Regions from separate parts of the Hydrogenophaga sp. UC242_53 genome, predicted to be linked through region 4. Evidence: predicted binding sites of a transcription regulator. Region 4 holds the regulator's gene; each other region holds the start of a gene.
The links. Region 4 encodes sigma-54, which starts transcription at its own class of promoters, with help from an activator protein. Its sites were predicted from a motif close to TGGCANGNAANCTGCTTT; they were not measured.
Positions count from the first base shown of each region.

Region 1 (5,192 bases), 1.6 Mb from region 4:
AACGTCACCTGTCGGCCCACGCGCGTGCGGAACACGATGCGCGCATCGCCCGCCGCGATGCGTTCGCTCAGCGCCTGCGCGGCGTTGTGCGCGATGTTGAGCACGGCCTGGATGAGCTGCTCGCGATCGCCGCGGAACTCGGGGATGGAGGTGTCGTAGTCGCGCACGACCTTCAAGCCCTTGGGAAACTCGGCCAGGATGAGCGAGCGCACGCGCTCGCACACCTCGTGGATGTTCACGTCGCCCACCACGTGAGGCCGGCGGTGCGGCGCGAGCAGGCGGTCCACCAGCGACTGCAGCCGATCCGCCTCGTGGATGATGACCTGGGTGTACTCGATCAACTCGCGGGACTCCAGCTCCATCTGCAGCAACTGGGCCGCACCGCGAATGCCGCCGAGCGGGTTCTTGATCTCGTGCGCGAGGTTGCGGATGAGTTCCTTGTTCGCCTGCGCCTGATCGATCAGCCGCTCTTCGCGCTCCTGGCGCGCCTGCTGCTCCAGCGGCAGCAGCTCGACGATCACCTCACCCGGGTTGTCGGTCTGCGCCACCACCACGTGCACCGGCAGGGCTTCGTGGTTGAGGCGCTTGAGCCAGGCGTCGTAGCGCAGCGCGGCGAACTGGTTGCCGCTCGCGCCCTGCAAGGCGTTTTCCAGCAGCGGGGGTTCGGTGAAGCAGTCCTGCAGCAGCGCGCCCGTGATGCTGCGTCGGGACATCCCCAGCGCATCCTCCAGCGCCGCGTTGGCGTAGAGCACGCCACCGTGCTGATCCACCACGGCCACCAGGGTGCGCCAGCAGGTCGAGGGACTGGAAACGGGACGACACCGAGGGGGACTTGCGTCCGGCAGCCGACCCGTCCGGGTCGGCCGGGGCCCGGCGCGGGAAAGTGGGAAGAAGGGAGGGGAAGTTGGGCTTTTTCAAGCCGGTCATTTTGCGGCAGAACCGACGGCGTTGGCGGACCCCGGCAGTCGATTCAATTCGCGCTGCAGGCCGGCGACGTCGCTCTCGGCGCGCGCCACGGCGGCCTTGAGTTCGGCCACGCGGTCGAGGTAGCGCTGGTAGTTGCGCGACTCGATGCCCTGCTTCTCGGGCTCGCCGTTGGCGTACTCCTTGCGCGCGAGCGCCAGGCGCTCTTGCGCCTTGCGCAGTTCGGCCTCGAGGATGGCGCGCGCATCGCTGTCGCGCGCGCGCTGCGCGGCCGAGTCGACGCGTTCGTTGGCGCTGCCGTTGCGTGGGGCGGCCGCTGCGGGCGTGGCGCGCGGCGGCGTGGGCCGGGTGCCTTCGATGATGGTGATGTTGCCGCCCTCCATGGGGCTGCAACCCTTGGACTTGGCCACCTGCGCGTCGTTCGTGTATTCGTTGCCGCAACGGTAGATGCGCGCCTGGGCATGGGCTTCCAGGACGCACAGCGCGAGCGTTGCGCACGGCCAGCGACCGGATCGTGAGTGAAGGCATCGGATTCAAGGTGACATCAACTCCAGGAAACGGTTTGGGGTATGGGCGGGCGCACCGATATGCGTTTTTCAGTATGACCGAAAACTGTTTCAAAAGTGCCGTGCCAGCGTGTGAACGGTGGCGATTGACCGCCCGAGCAACAAAAAGGGGCCACTTGCATGGCCCCTTTCGGGATGGCCCTGGCAGCCCGGCAGAGCCGGGCAAGCCATCACAGGCTGTAGTACATGTCGAACTCGACCGGGTGCGGCGCCATGCGGAAACGCGTGACTTCGCCCATCTTGAGTTCGATGTAGGCGTCGAGCATGGAGTCGGTGAACACACCGCCCTTGGTCAGGAAGCTGCGGTCCTTGTCGAGGTACTCCAGCGCCTGGTCGAGGCTGTGGCACACGGTGGGCACCAGCTTGTCCTCTTCGGGCGGCAGGTGGTACAGGTCCTTGGTGGCGGCTTCGCCCGGGTGGATCTTGTTTTCCACGCCGTCCAGACCCGCCATCATCAGGGCCGAGAAGGCCAGGTAGGGGTTGGCCGAAGGATCTGGGAAACGCGCTTCGATGCGGCGGCCCTTGGGGTTCGCCACGTACGGGATGCGGATCGAGGCAGAACGGTTGCGGGCCGAGTAGGCCAGCTTCACCGGGGCTTCGAAGCCAGGCACCAGGCGCTTGTAGGAGTTGGTGCCAGGGTTGGTGATGGCGTTGAGCGCACGGGCGTGCTTGATGATGCCGCCCACGTAGTACAGGGCGAAATCGCTCAGGCCGGCGTAGCCGTCACCGGCGAACAGGTTCTTGCCGTCCTTCCAGATCGACTGGTGCACGTGCATGCCGCTGCCGTTGTCGCCGGCGTAGGGCTTGGGCATGAAGGTCGCGGTCTTGCCGTAGGCGTTGGCGACGTTCCACACCACGTACTTGAGCACCTGCGTCCAGTCGGCGCGCTCGACCAGCGTGCTGAACTTGGTGCCGATTTCGTTCTGGCCAGCGCCCGCCACTTCGTGGTGGAACACTTCAACCGGGATGCCCAGCGATTCGAGGATCAGGGACATCTCGGCGCGCATGTCCTGCGTGCTGTCGACCGGGGGCACGGGGAAGTAGCCGCCTTTGACGGTGGGACGGTGGCCGCGGTTGCCGCCTTCGAGCTTGGCGCCGCTGTTCCAGGGAGCTTCGTACTCCTCGATCTCGCACATCACGCGGCCGGGTTCGTTGCTCCAGCGCACGCCGTCGAAGATGAAGAATTCAGGTTCCGGTCCGAAGAAGGCGGTGTCGCCCAGGCCGGAGGCCTTGAGGTAGGCCTCGGCGCGCTTGGCGATGGAACGCGGATCGCGGTCGTAGGCCTTGCCGTCGCCCGGCTCGATCACGTCGCATTGCAGGAACAGCGTGGTTTCTTCGAAGAAGGGGTCGATGTTGGCGGTATTGGGGTCGGGCATGAGCTGCATGTCGGAGGCTTCGATGCCCTTCCAGCCAGCCACCGAAGAACCGTCGAACGCGTGGCCCGAGCTGAACTTGTCTTCGTCGAAGTGAGACACGGGCACGGTGACGTGCTGTTCTTTGCCCCGGGTGTCGGTGAAGCGGAAGTCAACGAACTTCACTTCGTTGTCTTTCACCATTTGCATCACGTCTGCGACGGTCTTGGCCATCAAATACTCCTGTAGCTGGGTGAGTGGAAAAATTGAAAACGACGCTGCTGATAAGCAGAATGTGTGCCACAAAGTGGGTCATGCGCGGGCGCTGGCTCCCCCGGCTTCACGGGACAGCGGGAATTATGGCCCAGCCATGCGCCACAAAGGGTCGGCCGGCAGGCATCGAAGCCCTGGGAAGACCGTGCGTTGCACCTTGTCGGGCGTTATCGCCCCCGGTCGCACCCATTGGGTGCACCCGTCAATTGCACCGATTTGGTGCAACTCAATTTCGCACCATTTCAGGGCCCAGCTTCGCGTCGTGCCGATGCAGGCCCGCGAGCAGCTGGGCGTAGGCCGGCGCCACCGCCTCGGTGGCGCCCTTCACCCCCAGTTCGATGTGCCGGCCGTACTCAGGGTGGTCCACGCTGGGCAGGCTGAAGACCTTCACGGCATGGGCCTGCTCGATCTGCTCCATGAGCGGGGTCAGGGTGGCCTCCATGGCGCCGAACACGATCACCGAACGCTCCTGCCAGGCGCCCTGGCGATGCCATTGCGCGTACTCGGTATCGAGCACGCCTTCGATCATGGGCCAGGCCATGACGGGGAAGCCGGGCACGAAATGCACGCTGCCGCCCCCCGCCCCGTCGCAGCTGAAACCGGGGATCTTGTTGTACGGGTTGAGGATGAGGCGAGCGCCCACGGGAAACACGCCCATGTTGTAGCGGTGCACGTTGTCCGGCCGCTCGGGATCGAAGACCTCGCCACGCTCGGCGGCCGTGTCTCGCATGCGGGACTCGATCAGTTCCTTGGCCTGCGGGTGCAGGGCCAGGTCCACGCCCAGCGCGGCGGCGGCGCACTGGCGCGTGTGGTCGTCGGGCGTGGCGCCAATGCCGCCGCAGCAGAACACGGCGTCGCTGCCCGCGAACGCGTCGCTCAGCGTGGCGGTGATGCGGTCGCGATCGTCGCCGACCAGCTTGGCCCAGGACAGGGTCAGGCCGCGCTGCGCCAGCAACTCGATGATCTTGGGAAGGTGTTTGTCGCTGCGCTTGCCGGAAAGGATCTCGTCACCAACGATGATCAGGCCGAAGGTGGGTGTCATGAAAGGGTGGGTGGCTGGTTGAATGAGGACCCTGGTTCCTGGGCAGGCAAGGTCAATGGGGCCGGTGGGCTGGGTTCGGCGTCCCGCACCTCCACCGTGGCCTGCGCGCGCTGGCGCTGCAGCACGGTCAGGCAGAAATGGGCGAACCAGAGCGAGGCGAATGCGAACACCAGGGTGTAGATCCAGATCGCCACAGGCACCAGCAAGGGGGCCAGTGCAATGAACATCGCACCCGAAGCCCACAGCAGGCTGGGCGCGGCGCCCAGGTAGCCGCTGAGCACGCCCATGACGAGCAGGCTGCCGCGGTGCTCGCGCAGGATGGCCTTGCGCTCGTCGCCGCTGGCGTGCGTGGCCAGCGCGTCGAACGCGAACACCCGGTAGGTGAGCCAGCCCCAGATCAGCGGCGGAAGAATGAGCACCAGGGGTGGCACCAGCCACAGCGGCATGGACACGATCAAGGCCAGCACCGCGAGCAGCGTGGAGCCGAGCGACCACAACACGCTCACCAGCAGAGACCCACCGTGCTTGCGCTCCAGGCTGGGAAAGCGGCGCTGGCGCAACCAGCTCCACCATGGCGGGCGTCATGAACATCGCCACCAGCAACAGGCACAACAGCACGATGACGGGGGTGCGCAGCACCAGCACCAGCAGCGGCGCGAACACGGTGCGCAGCGAGCCCAGGCCCAGGCGCTCCAGCCAACCGAGGAACATCTGGATGAGGTCAAACGCCTCCAGCCACGCCGCCACCGAGGCCACGGCGTTTTCCCAGAAGAAGTAACCCAGGCCGAACGACAGCACCACCATCAGGATCAGCGGGAGAAACGACAGTGCGATCACCCGCGGATGCATGCAATAGGCGATGGCGCGCCAGAAGGAATCGAACAGCAAGGACATGCCGGCAAGAATACATCCAATCCATGTCAGGCCACCCCGCGGGCGGCCCTCGCGCCGATCACTGCGACGCTAGGATCGAGCCCCATGAAACACATCGACATCGCGGGCATTGGCCTGGAAGTGGCTCACATTCCGGGGCCG
Region 1 is NZ_CP170552.1:1,379,656-1,384,847, reverse strand. Features, by position in the region: partial or broken gene glnL (nitrogen regulation protein NR(II)) at 1-927, opposite strand, end outside; gene ACFJI0_RS07115 (hypothetical protein) at 924-1,334, opposite strand; gene glnA (type I glutamate--ammonia ligase) at 1,661-3,076, opposite strand; gene ACFJI0_RS07105 (competence/damage-inducible protein A) at 3,342-4,157, opposite strand; partial or broken gene ACFJI0_RS07100 (EI24 domain-containing protein) at 4,154-5,051, opposite strand; gene ACFJI0_RS07095 (alpha/beta fold hydrolase) at 5,136-5,192, shown strand, end outside.
Region 1: the regulator sigma-54 is predicted to act here: its motif matches at 3,128-3,145, upstream of glnA (type I glutamate--ammonia ligase).

Region 2 (5,192 bases), 1.7 Mb from region 4:
AGCACGCGCAGCAGGCGGGCCTGCAGGTGCTTGGGCATGTCGCCGATCTCGTCGAGGAACAGCGTGCCGCCGTGGGCCTGGAGGATCTTGCCGATGGAGCCCTTCTTGCGTGCGCCGGTGAAGGCGCCTTCTTCGTAGCCGAACAGCTCGGACTCGATCAGCGTGTCCGGGATCGAGGCGCAGTTCACCGACACGAAGGGCTGCGCCGAGCGCGTGGAATCGCCGTGGATGGCCTGGGCCAGCAGGTCCTTGCCGGTGCCGGTCTCGCCCAGGATCATCACCGGGATGTCGCGCCCCGAGACCCGGCGCAGCTTGTGGATCACCGTCGACACCTGGGGGTCGCCCGTGTCGAGGTACTGCAGCGAGGAGAACTGCATCTTGCGGCCGGTGGGCCTGAGCGGCTCGGCCGCGGCGGCGGCGCAAGCGGGTGCCGCGTCGGGCGCGGCGCCCGTGGGCTTGCCACCGCCCGACCAGGGGTTGGCGGCCTTGATCTTCACGCGGCACCAGACCGACACGCCGTTGTGCATGCACAGCTGCTTGGGCGTGGGCATGGCGCCGCTGAACAGCTCGAACAGGGCCGAGATCGGCATGCCGAAGAGCGAGGAGAAGGTGTGGGCCTTGAGCGCGCTGAACGGCAGCCCGATCTGGAACTGCGCGCTGCGGTTGGCCGAGAGGAAGCGGCCCTCGGGCGAGAACACCGCGATGCCTTCGACCAGCGTGCCCAGGAACTCGGAGCGGGTGTGGAAGTGGATGCGGATGGCCTTGGGGAAGATGTCCGCGAACATGTGGTTCTCGATCATCTGCGCCGACATGCGCACCAGCGCCAGCGTGTGCTGGTGGTAGCTGCGGTGGTCACCCGTCACGTCCAGCGCGCCGATGACCTGGCCGTAGGGATCGAAGATCGGCGAGCACGAGCAGGTGAGGAACTTGTTGGCGTCCATGTAGTGCTGGCTGCCGTGCACCGTGAGCGCTTCCTGTTCGCTGAGCGCGGTGCCGATCGCATTCGTGCCCTTGTTTTTCTCGGACCAGTCCATGCCGGGCGTGAGCGCGACGCGCGAGGCCTTTTCGAGAAAGTCGGTGTCGCCCAGCGAATGCAGCACCAGGCCCTTGGCGGAGGTGAGCAGCACCATGCTGTGGGTGTTCACGATCTGGTCGTAGAGCGTCTCCATGACCGGGGCGGCGTGCTGGAACAGGAATCGGTTCTCTTCCCGTGCATCGTTGAGCAGACCCACGCCGGGGCTGGAGAAATCGGGCGCGTCCGTGGAGTCGATGCCATAGGCCTGCGACCGGCGGTGGGCCTGGCCGATGGGATCGGGTGGTGCGTTGCCGTCCGGGCCGGGGGGCGCGGGCGCATCGTGTCTTCCGCCGGGAGGCGTGAAGAGGGCAGCACTCATGTTGTCTCCTGGATCCGGGGGAAATCCCCCCCAGTAGTCGGGCACCCATCGTGGCGGGTGCTCCGGGTCGTCAGACGGGCTGTCGTCTTGGTCGCGCGGGTTCATGCAATTCTCTTCATATCTGTCCCTGTGAGCAACACTGGTTAATCCCGAGATGCAACAGCGTGTCCCGGGTGTCACACCTTCGCTGTTAGCAAAGAGCCGGCCACCACCTGGGCCAGGCCGTGGCGCGCAAAGTTGACACACAAGGCGCCCATGAAGCGGCGGACTGTGACATCCGGTGCGATCGCAGGCGACCCGGTGATTCAAATTGGCACACCTTGCACGGGCCTGACCGGGCCTGCGGGCGGGCCCGTCCCTTGCGTGGCTCCGGTCCACGGCGCCATGGCCTGCAACTTGCTGTCCATGCCGGAAAAGACCCTTTCTGAACCGGAGACAACCCATGAAGATTTCGCGTTTCTCTCTTTCCTTGCGGGGCGCGCGCGGCCTGCTCGCGCTGGCCGTCACCTGCGGCGTGGCCGCCGTGATGGCGCATGGCGATGTGACACCGCAGGCGGTGGACACGAGCACCCTGCCGCAGCTGGGCACCAAGTGGCTCGATGCCAACCCCTACAGCAGCGGTCCCGCGAACAAGGAGGCGCTGCGCATCGGCACCTCGGCCTACAACCAGAACTGCGCGCGCTGCCACGGCCTGGAGGCGATCTCCGGCGGCATCTCGCCCGACCTGCGCAAGTTCGACGGCGAATGCTCGGGTTACGCCGACGCGGCGAAGAAGGCCGCGTGCTTCAAGGAGATGGACGACTACTACATGGCCACCGTGCGCCGGGGCCGCGTGCGCGACGGGCGCGTGTACATGCCGCCGTTCGAGGGCACGCTGTCGCAGGAGGCGATCTGGTCGATCAAGACCTACCTCGAAACCCGCCGCGAGCCCTGAGACGGGAGACGCGCATGACCACCACCCATCACCACCACCCCGACCGCCGCCAGGTGCTGGCGGCCCTGCTCGCCGCGAGCGTGCCACTGGCGCGCGCGCAGGCCGACCTGAGCGACCTCGAACGCATCCGCGCGAATGGCGCGCTGAAAGTGGCGGTCTACAAGGACAACGCGCCGTTCTCCGACGGCCCGGCCAACGACCTCCACGGCCTGGACGTGTCGATCGCCGCCGCGCTGGCGCGCCAGCTCCAGCTGAGGCTGGCGCTGCTGCCGTTCGACGCGGGCGAGAACATGAACGACGACCTGCGCAACATGGTCTGGCGCGGCCATTACCTGGGCTACGGCCCTGCCGACGTGATGCTGCAGGTGCCGGTGGACCGCTACCTGATGCAGAAGAACCGCCAGGTGATGATCCTCGCGCCCTACATGCGCCAGCAGCTGGTGCTGGCGCACGACACGCGCCGCGTCGCCGAGGTGCGCACGCCGGAAGACCTCAAAGGCCTGCCGCTGGCCGCCGAGCGCGGGGCCGGCGCGGCCAGCGCGCTCATGGGCCATGGCGGCGGTCTGCTGCGCGCGCAGGTGGGCATCCACAACAGCGGCGAGCAGGCGGTGCAGGCCGTGGTGGAGGGCAAGGCCGCCGCCGCGTATGTGACGCGCGCGCAGGCCGAGTCGGTGCTCTCGCACACCGATCCGAGGCCGAGCCACATCCGCCTGAGCACGCTCTCGCTCGGCGGCGTGCCCGACACCGGCTGGCCCGTGGGCATGGCGATCAAGGCCGAACACAAGGACCTGGGCCTGGCGCTGGAAGGGGCCTTGAAATCGATGCGCGACAGCGGCGAGCTGCTGGCCATCTTCCAGCAACATGGGCTCACGCTCACCGCGCCCTGACGCCCGACGCTTCAACACAGCCACTGGTTGCGCGCGCAACCAGTGGCTTTTTTCATGGCGCCGGCGTGTGTGCCGCTTTGAGACAGCCGGTTCGCTTGTGCACGGTTCCGGGACAGTGCGAACCCCGCATGTGTGCTTTCGTGCAGCGCTTCACCGGGCCCAAGCCCATGGCATGGAACTTGAAGAGAGCAGAGGGCCTGAAGACACAGGCCTTGCCATCAACGTCCATCCTGAGGAAGACAACATGCTTTACGCAGCCCCCGGCGCCGCTGGCGCCAAGATCGCCTACAAGACCCAGTACGACAACTTCATCGGCGGTCGCTGGCTCGCGCCGGTCAAAGGCCAGTACTTCGATGTGATCACGCCCGTCTCGGGCAAGGTGTACACGCGCGCCGCGCGCTCCACCGCCGAAGACATCGAACTCGCGCTGGACGCCGCGCACGCCGCGGCCGATGCCTGGGGCAAGACCTCGGCGGCCGAGCGCGCCAACGTGCTGCTCAAGATCGCCGACCGCATCGAGCAGAACCTGGAGCTGCTGGCCTACGCCGAGACCGTGGACAACGGCAAGGCGATCCGCGAGACGCTCAACGCCGACATCCCGCTCACGGTGGACCACTTCCGCTACTTCGCGGGTTGCGTGCGCGCGCAGGAAGGCGCGCTGAGCAACATCGACGAGAACACCGTGGCGTACCACATCCAGGAACCGCTGGGCGTGATCGGCCAGATCATTCCCTGGAACTTCCCCATCCTCATGGCGGCCTGGAAGCTCGCGCCCGCGCTGGGCGCCGGCAACGCCGTGGTGCTCAAGCCCGCCGAGTCCACGCCCATCAGCATCCTGATCCTGGCCGAACTCATCGCCGACCTGCTGCCGCCGGGCGTGCTCAACATCGTCAACGGCTACGGCCGCGAAGCGGGCATGCCGCTGGCCACCAGCAAGCGCATCGCCAAGATCGCGTTCACCGGCTCCACCACCACGGGCCGCGTGATCGCGCAGGCCGCGGCGAACAACCTGATTCCCGCCACGCTGGAACTCGGCGGCAAGTCGCCCAACGTGTTCTTCGCCGACATCATGGACAAGGACGACGCGTTTCTGGACAAGGCGATCGAAGGCCTGGTGCTGTTCGCCTTCAACCAGGGCGAGGTCTGCACCTGCCCCAGCCGTGCGCTGATCCAGGAAAGCATCTACGACAAGTTCATGGAGCGCGTGCTCAAGCGCGTGGCCGCGATCAAGCACGCCAACCCGCTGGACACCGACAGCATGATGGGCGCGCAGGCCAGCAAGGAACAGCTCACCAAGATCCTCTCGTACCTCGACCTGGGCAAGCAGGAAGGCGCCGAGGTGCTGGCCGGTGGTGGCCAGGCGAACCTGGGGGGGAGCTCGAAGGCGGCTACTACGTGCAGCCCACGCTGTTCAAGGGCCACAACAAGATGCGCATCTTCCAGGAAGAAATCTTCGGCCCCGTGCTGGCCGTGACCACCTTCAAGGACGAGGCCGAAGCCCTGGCGATCGCCAACGACACGCTGTATGGCCTGGGTGCCGGCGTGTGGAGCCGCAACGGCAACGTGGCCTACCGCATGGGCCGCGCCATCAAGGCCGGCCGCGTGTGGACCAACTGCTACCACGCCTACCCCGCGCACGCCGCCTTCGGCGGCTACAAGGAATCGGGCATTGGCCGTGAGACGCACAAGATGATGCTGGACCACTACCAGCAGACCAAGAACTTGCTGGTGAGCTACAGCGAGAACAAGCTGGGGTTCTTTTAATCCCCCCCGCGCCGCGCCTGCGGCGCGTCACCCCCCAGGGGCAACGCGTGCGGACCGGCCAAGCCGGATCCGCCGCGTTCTGGCTGGGGCACTTCGCTCCGGAAAGACCTTAGGAGATCTCTCATGGTTGAAAGAGTCATCGCCACACCGGCCGCCGTGGAATTGATCGAACGGCTCAAGGCGCAGCATGGCCCCGGCCTCATGTTCCACCAG
Region 2 is NZ_CP170552.1:1,316,397-1,321,588, forward strand. Features, by position in the region: gene ACFJI0_RS06785 (sigma-54-dependent Fis family transcriptional regulator) at 1-1,394, opposite strand, end outside; gene pedF (cytochrome c-550 PedF) at 1,837-2,328, shown strand; gene ACFJI0_RS06795 (substrate-binding periplasmic protein) at 2,343-3,215, shown strand; partial or broken gene ACFJI0_RS06800 (aldehyde dehydrogenase family protein) at 3,460-4,979, shown strand; gene ACFJI0_RS06805 (DUF779 domain-containing protein) at 5,103-5,192, shown strand, end outside.
Region 2: the regulator sigma-54 is predicted to act here: its motif matches at 1,780-1,797, upstream of pedF (cytochrome c-550 PedF).

Region 3 (5,192 bases), 1.7 Mb from region 4:
GTCCTTCACCCGCGCGGCCAGGCGCTACGGCCTGAAGATCGTGCAGAGCAAACCCTTCAAGCTCACCGGCGACCCACGCGAGCGCGACCTGGCCAACACCCGGCTGCTCACCGGCGAGCGCGAGCACGAGGTGGTGGCCGTGATGGACGCCGACGGCGAGTTCGCGCGCACACTGCCCTACGCCACGCAGTGGCCGCGCCCGGTGGTCGGTGCCAGCGGCCTGGTGGCCAGCGCCTGGCATGCGCAGTGGGAGCGCAACGGCGGGCCGCAGCTCTCGCGCCGTTTCCAGAAGCTCGCGCAGCGCCCCATGCGGTCGCACGACTGGTCGGCCTGGGTGGCGGGCCGCGCGGTGGCGGCGGTGCTGGTGGACGACCCCAAGGCACCGCTGGCGCAGCAGTTGAAGAAGCTGCGCGGCGGCAGCGTCTTCATCGACGGCTTCAAGGGCCCGCGCCTGTCCTTCCGCGCCTGGGACGGGCAGTTGCGCCAGCCCGTGTTCCTGAGCCACATCGACGGCGTGGCGGGCGTGGCGCCGCTCGACGGCGTGCTGCACCCCAAGGACGTGCTGGACACGCTGGGCGTGGACGAAGCGGAGACCGCATGCCGGCAACGCCCCTGAGCCCCCTGGCCGCGCCATCGCTGCCGCTGCACCTGGCGCGCGCGCTGCGCGCCGTGGTCGGTCGCGAGCTGGGCCGCTTCCTGCGCCAGCCCACGCGCCTGGGCTCGGCGCTGGTGCGCCCGCTGCTGTGGTTCGTGGTGTTCTCGGCCGGCTTTCACAACGTGTTCGGCGTGGCGATCATCCCGCCCTACGAGACCTACATCGAGTACCAGGTCTACATGGTGCCGGGCCTGCTGGGCATGGTGGCGCTGTTCAACGGCATGCAGAGCTCGCTCTCCATGGTGTACGACCGCGAGATGGGCGTGATGCGCCTGCTGCTCACCGCGCCGCTGGCGCGCGGCTGGCTGCTGGCCTTCAAGCTCCTGGGCAGCACCGTGCTCTCGGTGCTGCAGATGGCGGTGTTCCTGCTGATCGCGCTGGCCTTCGGCGTCGAGCTGGCCTGGGCGCATCTGCCGGGCCTGTTGCTGGCCATGGCCTGCGCCGCCGCGATGCTGGCCGCGCTGGGGCTCGTGCTTTCGGTGTACGTGAAGCAGCTGGAGAACTTCGCCGGCACCATGAACTTCGTGATCTTCCCGATGTTCTTCATCAGCCCTGCGCTGTACCCGCTGTGGAAGCTGGAGGAATCGGGCGCCTACTGGCTGCTGAAGATCGCGGAGTTCAACCCTTTCACCCACGCGGTGGAGGCCATGCGCTTTGCCATGGTTGGGCAGTTCAACGCCGTGGCCTGGGCCGTGGTGCTGGGGTGCACCGCCGTGTTCTTCGTGCTCGCGCTCTGGGGCTACGACCCGCAGCGCGGCTTCATCCGCCAGAAGGGCGGGGGCTGAGCATGCTGCGGCGCCGAACCTTGCTCTGGGGCGGCCTGCTCGGCGCGCCGCCGCTGTGGGCTGCCGCCGAAGACCGCACCGGGGGCGACCCGCTGGGCTCCATGCAATGGCCCACGCTGCGTCGGCAGTACCTGCGCGATGCGCCCATGGTGTTTTCCGAGGCGGTGACGGTGCGCGGCCCGGCCTTCGCGGACGACGCGATGAACGTGCCGCTGCTGGTGGACGCGCGCGGCCTGGCCCGCACGGGCGGCGGTGTGGCGCGCATCCTGGTGGTGGTGGACCGCAACCCGGTGCGCGAGGTGTTGGCCTTCGAGCCCTTGCGCGCGCTGCCCATGCTGGCGTTCCGCATCCGCATGGAACAGGCATCGCCGGTGCGCGCGATGGTGCAGACGGCGGACGGCCGCTGGCACGTGGGCGGCACCTGGGTGCAGGCGGCCGGTGGGGGCTGCACGGTGCCCGGCGCCACGCGCGCCGACGGCTCGTGGAGCCGCACGCTCAACCAGGTGCAGGCGCGCTTCTTCCCGAATGTGATCGAGGGCAGCCGTCGCCTGCGCGTGCGCGTGATGCACCCGATGGACACCGGCCTGGTCGCGGGCATCCCCGCGTTCTACATCGAGCAGCTGCAGCTGGTGGACAGCGCGGGCCAGGCCTGGTGGCGCCTGGCCCTGCACGAGCCGGTGTCGGAAAACCCGCTGCTCACCTTCGAGCTGCCGCCGCAGCACGTGGGCGGTTTCCGCCTGACCGGGCGCGACAACAACGGCAACCGCATCGATGCCGAGGTGCCCGCGTGACGGTGCGCGGCGCGCTGGCCTCAGCGGCCCTGCTGTTCGCGGCCATGGTCCACGCGCAGCCGCAGCCCGACGTGGCGCGGCTCGACCATGGCCTGCGGCCGCGCCAGGTCGCCGAACACACCTGGGTGATCGAAGGCGCGGTGGCCGACTTCTCGCGCGCCAACGGCTGCAACATCATCAACACCGCCTTCATCGCCACGGGCGAGGGCGTGGTGGTGGTCAACACCGGTCCTTCGCGCGGCTATGGCGAGCAGCAGCGCCGCGCCATCGAACAGCTCACGCACGAACCGGTGCGCCACGTGTTCAACCTCAACCTGCACCCCGACTACTTCTTCGGCAACCAGGCCTGGGCCGACCGCCCCACGCAGGCCCTGGCCGGCAGCATCGCAGGCATGAAAGCCGAGGGCGCGGCCTACGCCGACAACCTCTACCGCCTGTGCGGCGACTGGATGAAAGGCACCGAGCCCACACCGGCACGCGAAGCCATCGAACCGCGCACGCTGAGCCTGGGCGCACACACGCTGGAGCTGCGGCGCCTGAGCGGCCACACCGGCGATGACCTGGTGCTGATCGACCACCGCACCGGGGTGCTGTTCGCCGGCGGCCTGGTGTTCGCCGAGCGCGTGCCCACCACGCCGCACGCCGACCCCGCCGCCTGGCTCGCCAGCCTGGACACGCTGGCGCAATGGCTCACCGCGGGCGAGGTGCGGCAGGTCGTGCCCAGCCACGGCCCGGTGCACAGCGGGCCGGTGGGCGTGCAGCAGACGCGCGACTGGCTGCGCTGGCTCACCACGCTCATGCAGGCGAGCGCCGAACAAGGCCTGGACCTGAGCGAGCTGCTGCGCACGCCCGTGCCCGCGCGCTTCGCCGGCTGGGCCGCGCAGCCCGCCGAGCTGCACCGCAGCCTCGTGCAGTGGTACCCGCGGTACGAACAGCGGGCGCTGGATTCGCGCGCGCGCTGAACCCTGTTGCAGGGGTTGATTCGTTTCTGAACAGTGTCACAGCCGCGACCCGCCGCGAGGCCCGGGCGTGGCGCATTTCAGGCCGGAAAACCGCTCGAAAACGCTGGCATGGATGTTGCCATTTGCTGTCTGTGCAAACCCCGACGGCCGCAGGGCCGGGGTGTTCACGGGCGGCCGGGCATGGTGCTCGGTCGCAGGCATCACACATCCACGAACGAGCAGGAGACACACTGTGAAACGCACCCTATTGAGCCTGATGATTCTGGCCGCCACCGCCCACGTGAGCGCCCAGGGCGTGACCGACGCGATGATCGCCGACGACGCCAAGACCCCCGACAACGTGTTGAGCTGGGGCCTGGGCACCCAGGGCCAGCGCCATTCCACGCTCAACGGCATCACCGAGCGCAACATCAACAAGCTCGTGCCGGTGTGGTCCATGTCGTTCGGCGGCGAGAAGCAGCGCGGCCAGCAGTCGCAGCCGCTGGTGCACAACGGCAAGATGTTCGTCACCGCGTCCTACTCGCGCATCTACGCGGTCAACACCAAGACCGGCGAGAAGCTCTGGAAGTACGAACACCGCCTGCCCGAAGGCATCATGCCCTGCTGCGACGTGATCAACCGCGGCGCCGCGCTGTACGACAACCTGGTGATCTTCGGCACGCTCGACGCGCAGCTGGTCGCGCTCGACCAGAACACGGGCAAGGTGGTGTGGCGCGAGAAGATCGACGACTACGCCGCCGGCTACAGCTACACCGCCGCGCCCCTCATCGCCGAAGGCCTGCTGATGACCGGTGTCTCGGGCGGTGAGTTCGGTGTGGTCGGCCGCGTGGAAGCACGCGACCCGCGCACCGGCAAGATGGTGTGGACGCGCCCCGTCGTCGAAGGCCACATGGGCTACAAGGACGGCAAGGAAAACGGCATCACCGGCACCACCAACGCCACTTGGCCGGGCGAGACGTGGAAGACCGGCGGCGCGGCCACCTGGCTGGGCGGCACCTACGACGCCAAGACCGGCCTGGCCTACTTCGGCACCGGCAACCCCGGCCCCTGGAACAGCCATGTGCGCAAGGGCGACAACCTGTACTCGGCCTCGACCGTCGCGATCGATGTGAAGACCGGCAAGATCGTCTGGCACTACCAGAGCACGCCCAACGACGGCTGGGACTACGACGGCGTCAACGAATTCGTCACCTTCGACATGGACGGCAAGCGCATGGGCGCCAAGGCCGACCGCAACGGTTTCTTCTACGTGAACGACGCGGCCACCGGCAAGCTGGTCAACGCCTTCCCGTTCGTGAAGAAGGTGACCTGGGCCACCGGCATCGACCTCAAGACCGGCCGCCCCAACTTCGACGACACCAACCGCCCGGGCGACCCGACCGCCGCCGGTGGCGACGGTGCCAAGGGCAAGGCGGTGTTCTCCGCGCCGGGCTTCCTGGGTGGCAAGAACCAGATGCCCATGGCCTACAGCCCCAAGACCGGCCTGTTCTACGTGCCCACCAACGAATGGGGCATGGAGATCTGGAACGAGCCCATCACCTACAAGAAGGGCGCGGCCTTCCTGGGCGCGGGCTTCACCATCAAGCCGCTGTTCGACGACCATATCGGATCGCTGCGCGCGATCGATCCCAAGACCGGCAAGGTGGCCTGGGAAGTCAAGAACAGCGCGCCGCTGTGGGGCGGTGTGCTCACCGCCGGCGACCTCGTGTTCTGGGGCACGCCCGAGGGTTACCTGAAGGCCGCCGACGCCAAGACCGGCAAGGTGGTGTGGCAGTTCCAGACCGGCTCCGGCGTGGTCGCGCCCCCCATCACCTGGACCGAGGGCGGCGAGCAGTACGTCAGCGTGGTCTCGGGCTGGGGCGGTGCCGTGCCGCTGTGGGGCGGTGAAGTGGCCAAGAAGGTCAACTTCCTCGAACAGGGCGGTTCGGTCTGGACCTTCAAGCTCATGAAGTGATGTGGTGTTGGGGGTGGCGTGGCCCAGGCCATGCCACCCCTTTTT
Region 3 is NZ_CP170552.1:1,300,222-1,305,413, forward strand. Features, by position in the region: gene ACFJI0_RS06690 (ABC transporter substrate-binding protein) at 1-616, shown strand, start outside; gene ACFJI0_RS06695 (ABC transporter permease) at 598-1,440, shown strand; gene ACFJI0_RS06700 (quinoprotein dehydrogenase-associated SoxYZ-like carrier) at 1,443-2,231, shown strand; gene ACFJI0_RS06705 (quinoprotein relay system zinc metallohydrolase 1) at 2,228-3,193, shown strand; gene ACFJI0_RS06710 (PQQ-dependent methanol/ethanol family dehydrogenase) at 3,450-5,147, shown strand.
Region 3: the regulator sigma-54 is predicted to act here: its motif matches at 3,298-3,315, upstream of ACFJI0_RS06710 (PQQ-dependent methanol/ethanol family dehydrogenase).

Region 4 (5,192 bases):
GCGATCTCGAACAGCCCCAGCGACCACACCACGCTGTCGGAATGCTGGGCGTTGGTCCAGTGGCCCACGCGCGCCAGCTTCTCGATCGCGGCATGCAGCTCCACCTGCTGCTGCAGCCCGAGGTTCGCCTCGCGCAGGGCCGCCTCGGTCTGCAGCCGGGCTTCCGTCGCCTCGAACTCGCGGGTGGCTTCGGTGATGTAGACCAGCGCCAGGGGCTCGGGCAGCGTGTCCATCACCGTGGTGTGCAGGCGGACCCGGTGCATCACGCCGTCGCGCAGGCGCAGGTGCTGCACCGTGTCGGGCGACGGCAGCTGGTTCACGAAGCGCGCGCGTTCGTCGGCGCTGGGCCAGTGCCCGAGCTCCACGGTCGTGCGGCCGATCACGTCCTCGCGGCGCTGGCCGGTGAGCGCCAGCCAGGCGTCATTGACCGCCAGCAGGCGCCCATCGCTCAGGCGCGAGACGATGGCGGCCAGCGGCGAGGCCAGGAACAAGGCCTCGAAAGGCAAACCCGCCTCCTGCTGCGGGGGAAACGCTGCGCACCCGATGGTGGACGGGGGTTCGGGAACAGCTTCGGCCATGCGCGCTCGTGAAAGGGTGGGAGGACGGAAACAGGCTCAAATTGTGCCGGACTGTGTGGCTTGCGGTGCGTGAAATTGGCCTGCTAAAGTGGCTTGCTGTTCACCACCACGTGCCCTGGAGACCATGAAACCCACCTCGCTGCGCCAGCAACTCACGCGCGCGGCCATGCTCACCACCTTGCTGGCGATCCTGCTGAGCGCCGGCGCCTTGCTGACCTACGAGCTGATGGTGTACCGCCGCGTCGGCATCGCCGACATGCGCACCCAGGCCGATCTGATCGCGCGCTCCACCGCCCCGGCGCTGGCATCGAGCGACGCCCAGGCGGCCTGGGAAAACCTCTATCTGCTGCGCCAGCAACCCCAGATCCGCGCCGCCGCCGTGTACGGCCGCGACGGCGCGCTCATCGCCTCGCACACCACCACCGCGAAAAACGAACTGCGCGCCCGCATTCCGCTGACATCGGAGGCCTGGGGCCCGCGCTTCAGCGGCTCGTCGCTGGAGATGGTCCGCCCCATCGAGCACAACGGCGCGCGCATCGGCATGCTCTACCTCAAGGCCGAACACGGCGTGTGGCAGCGTTTCGTGGACTTCGCGCTGATCGTGCTGGCCGTCAGCGCGGTGAGCCTGGTCGCGGCCTACTACCTGTTCGTGGTCCTGCAGCGCCGCATCACCGCGCCGCTGGAGAAGATGACGTCGGTGGCGCGCGACGTGATCGGCAGCCACAACTGGTCTCTGCGGGCACCGGCCACCGACTACAAGGACCTGGACGTGCTGGTCGACGCCTTCAACCGCATGCTCTCCGAGTGCGAGATCCGCACCACCGAGCTCGAACGCGAGATGGTGACGCGCCAGGGCGTCGAACGCGAACTGCGCCAGGCCGACCGCCAGAAGGACACCTTCCTGGCGCACCCTCGCCCACGAATTGCGCAACCCCCTCTCGCCCATGACGAGCGCGGTGGCCCTGCTGCAGATGCCGCAGGTGTCGCCGCAGGCACGGGAGAAGGCGCTGGCGGTGCTCGAGCGCCAGCTGCAGCACATCGTGCGCCTGGTCAACGACCTGCTGGACGCCTCCCGGGTGCGCACCGGCAAGCTGTCGCTCGACACGGCGCCGGTGAACATCGGCGAGCTGCTGCACACCGCCACCGAAGGCGCGCAGGCGCTGGCGCAACAGCATGGCCTGCAGCTCACGCTGCACCTGCCCGATGCGGCGCTGTATGTGAACGGCGACGCGGTGCGGCTGACGCAGGTGTTCTCCAACCTGCTGAACAACGCCTGCCGCTACACCCCGCACGGCGGGCGCGTGGACCTCTCGCTCACCTCGACGCCATCCTCGGTCGAGGTGACGGTGGTGGACACCGGCATCGGCGTGGAGCCCGCCATGCAGGAACGCATCTTCGACCTGTTCGAACAGGCGGACCAGTCCATGCAGCGCGGCAGCGCCGGGCTGGGCGTGGGGCTGACGCTCTCGCGCCAGATCATCGAGCTGCACGACGGTTCGCTGTCCATGCACAGCGAGGGCCTGCACCGCGGCTCGTGCTTCACGGTGCGGCTGCCCCGCCTGCATCGAGAGCCACCGCGCGACGAGCCCCCCACCGTGGCGCCGTCCCACGCCCAGCCCTCGCGCCCGCTGCGCCTCCTGATCGCGGACGACAACGTCGATCTGACGGTGAGCCTGTCGGCCGTGCTGTCCTCACATGGGCACTTGGTCGAGGTCGTGCACGATGGCGAAGCGGCGGTTCGCGCGGCGCGCGCGCAGGTGCCGGACGTGGCGCTGCTCGACATCGGCATGCCCGGCCTCGACGGCCACCAGGTGGCGCGGGCGCTGCGCGCCGATGCCACCACGCAGGGCATCCGCCTCGTGGCCATCACCGGCTGGGGCCGCGACGCCGACCGCGAGGCCGCGCGCCTGGCCGGCTTCGATCAGCACCTGCTCAAACCGGTGAACCCCGAACAGCTGCTGCGGCTGCTGAGCGAGCCGCCAGAAGCGCCCCGCGCCCCGCCGGCCTGAGCCTCAGGCCGAGACGGCCAGGCCGTCATGGCGCTTGCGCCGGCCCACGGCCTCGATGCGCAGCATCTGACGGTACTTGGTGACGGTGCGCCGCGCCACCGTCAGGCCCTGCCGGGCGAGCTGGCGCGTGATCTCGGCGTCCGACAGCGGCCGATCGGTCGACTCCGCTTCGATGATGTCCTGGATCAAACCCCGGATCGCGGTGCCCGAGCAGGCCTTGCCATTGGCGCTCACCATCGCGCGCGAGAAGAAGTGCTTGAGCTCGTACACGCCGGTGGGCGTGGCGATGTACTTGTTGTTGGTGACGCGCGAAACCGTGGATTCGTGGATGCCGACCTCGTCGGCGATCTCGCGCAGGCCCAGCGGCTTCATCGCCATGCTGCCGTATTCGAAGAAGTGGCGCTGGCGCCGCACGATGGCCTGCGACACGTCGAGGATGGTCGAGAAGCGCTGCTCGACGTTGCGCAGCGTCCAGCGCGCCTCCTGCAGGTGCGCGCCCATCTCGGCGTTCTCGGCGCAGCGGTGGCGCTGGAACAGCTGGGCGTACACCTCGTTGATGCGCACCTTGGGCACGACCGCGGCGTTGAGCCGCACGTTCCACGCGCCCCGGTCCTTCTTCACGATCACGTCGGGCACGATGTAGTTCACCCGGGAAGAACTCAGGCGCCAGCCCGGTCGCGGGTCGAGGTGGCGGATGCGGTCACACACCGCCTCGACCTCGCCCACCGAGGCGTCCAGCGCCCGCGCCAGGGCAGGCACATCGCGCGCCGCCAGGCTGTCCATGTGGTCGTTGACGATGGCGCGCGCCATCGCGCGCACGTGGGGGCATTCGATCTCGCCCAGCTGCAGGCTGAGGCATTCCGCCACATCGCGCGCGGCCACACCGGCCGGCTCCAGCGACTGCACCAGCTTGAGCGCGATCTGCAGGTCTTCCAGCGTCGCTGCGGGCACCACGTCCGCTACCTCGCGCAGTTCGTTCAGGGGCGTGCGCAGGTAGCCGTCGTCGTCGAGCGACTCGACCACCACACCGGCCAGCGCGAGGTCGCGCGGCGACAGGGCCATGGTGCCGAGCTGCCCGTGCAGGTGGGCATTGAGCGGGGTTTCCTCCATCATGAAATCGAGCGCGGACACATCCCCGTCATGTCCCTGGCGGGCCGGGGTCAGACCATCGGCGAGCCACAGGTCGCTGTCGGACGCGGTGGACCGGTCGACCTCGGCCTCCGCCGGCGCCGCCAGATCGGTCTCGCGCGGTCCGTCGTACACCTCGCCGGCCGCTTCGCCCGATCGGCTGTCGATGTCACCATCCCGCAGGCCTTCGCGCTCGTCCTCGTCATCGCCCTCTTCCGCTTCCAGGAACGGATTGCGCCCCAGCACGTCGCGCACCACGATGCCGAAATCCAGCGAGGACATCTGCAGCAGGCGCACGGCGTGCTGCAAGCGGGGAGACAGGGTCTGGCTCTGGCGCTGGTCGGCGCGGGCGTCCATCTGGATCATGCGGTTCTCCTCCGGTAAGGCATGGTCGGCGGTGTCGCGAGGTGCGGCCGCCTCAGACCAACACCCTATGCAACCACCATGCCGCACGAGCGCGGAAGACACAAATTCCCACAAAACCACGTAACCGTCAGGCCCTCACAGAGGGACACGGTGCGCACCTTCCCGAACATTCAGACACAGTCGATCGGAACGCCCTTCAGGCCGACCCGCGCAAGGGCGCATCTTGCGGCAAGATTTGCCGAAACGGCCCGCGCGGACTAGTGCATCGATTCGTGTCGAAAGAGGTTGATGAGCGCCAGCAGGATGATGGCGCCGATCAGCGACACGAGCATGGCGCCCACGTTGAAGACGCTGTCGTTGAGGGTGTCCACCCCCATCAGGGGTGAGAGCACCCAGCCACCGATGGCGGCGCCCACGATGCCGGCCACGACATTGCGCACGATGCCCTGGCGCCCATCCGTGGACAGGACCACGCTGGCCAGCCTGCCCAACAGGCCGCCGACCGCCAACCAGAGGATGATGTTGATCATGGCGTTGCTCCTCGTTAGAGTGGTCGCAGGAAGTTCCTTCGAACCTGCCGGGGGCAATCCCCGCTCCCGGTGGCCGCGGGCACAGCACCTGCCCTGTCAAGGTCCCACCCGCCGGCATGCGGCGGGCCAACGCCACAACCGCAGCAGGAGATTTCCCATGAAGCAAGTGAAAGATGTGATGACCAGTGGCGTGCGCACGCTCGGGCCCCAGGACAGCGTGGTGCTCGCGGCCCAGGCCATGGAAGAACTGGACATCGGGGCGCTGCCGGTCTGCGATGGCCAGCGCATCCTCGGCATGGTGACCGACCGCGACATCGTGGTGCGCGGCGTCGCCCAGGACCTCGCGCCCGGCAAGACCAAGCTCGAGGACGTGATGAGCGCCCAAGTCGAATGGGTGTTCGAGGACGAAGGCCTGGCCGAGGTCGCGGCCAAGATGCAGCAACTGCAGATCCGCCGCCTGCCCGTGCTCGACCGCGACAAGCGCCTGGTGGGCATCCTCTCGCTGGGCGATCTGGCCGCCAAGGGCGACGTGCAGCAGGCCGGCGCCGCGCTGGCCGACATTTCCGAGCCCGCCCGCCCGA
Region 4 is NZ_CP170552.1:3,018,427-3,023,618, forward strand. Features, by position in the region: partial or broken gene ACFJI0_RS15130 (PAS domain-containing protein) at 1-578, opposite strand, end outside; partial or broken gene ACFJI0_RS15135 (CHASE sensor domain-containing protein) at 835-1,071, shown strand; gene ACFJI0_RS15140 (ATP-binding protein) at 1,523-2,587, shown strand; gene rpoN (RNA polymerase factor sigma-54) at 2,591-4,081, opposite strand; gene ACFJI0_RS15150 (GlsB/YeaQ/YmgE family stress response membrane protein) at 4,339-4,611, opposite strand; gene ACFJI0_RS15155 (YhjD/YihY/BrkB family envelope integrity protein) at 4,769-5,192, shown strand, end outside.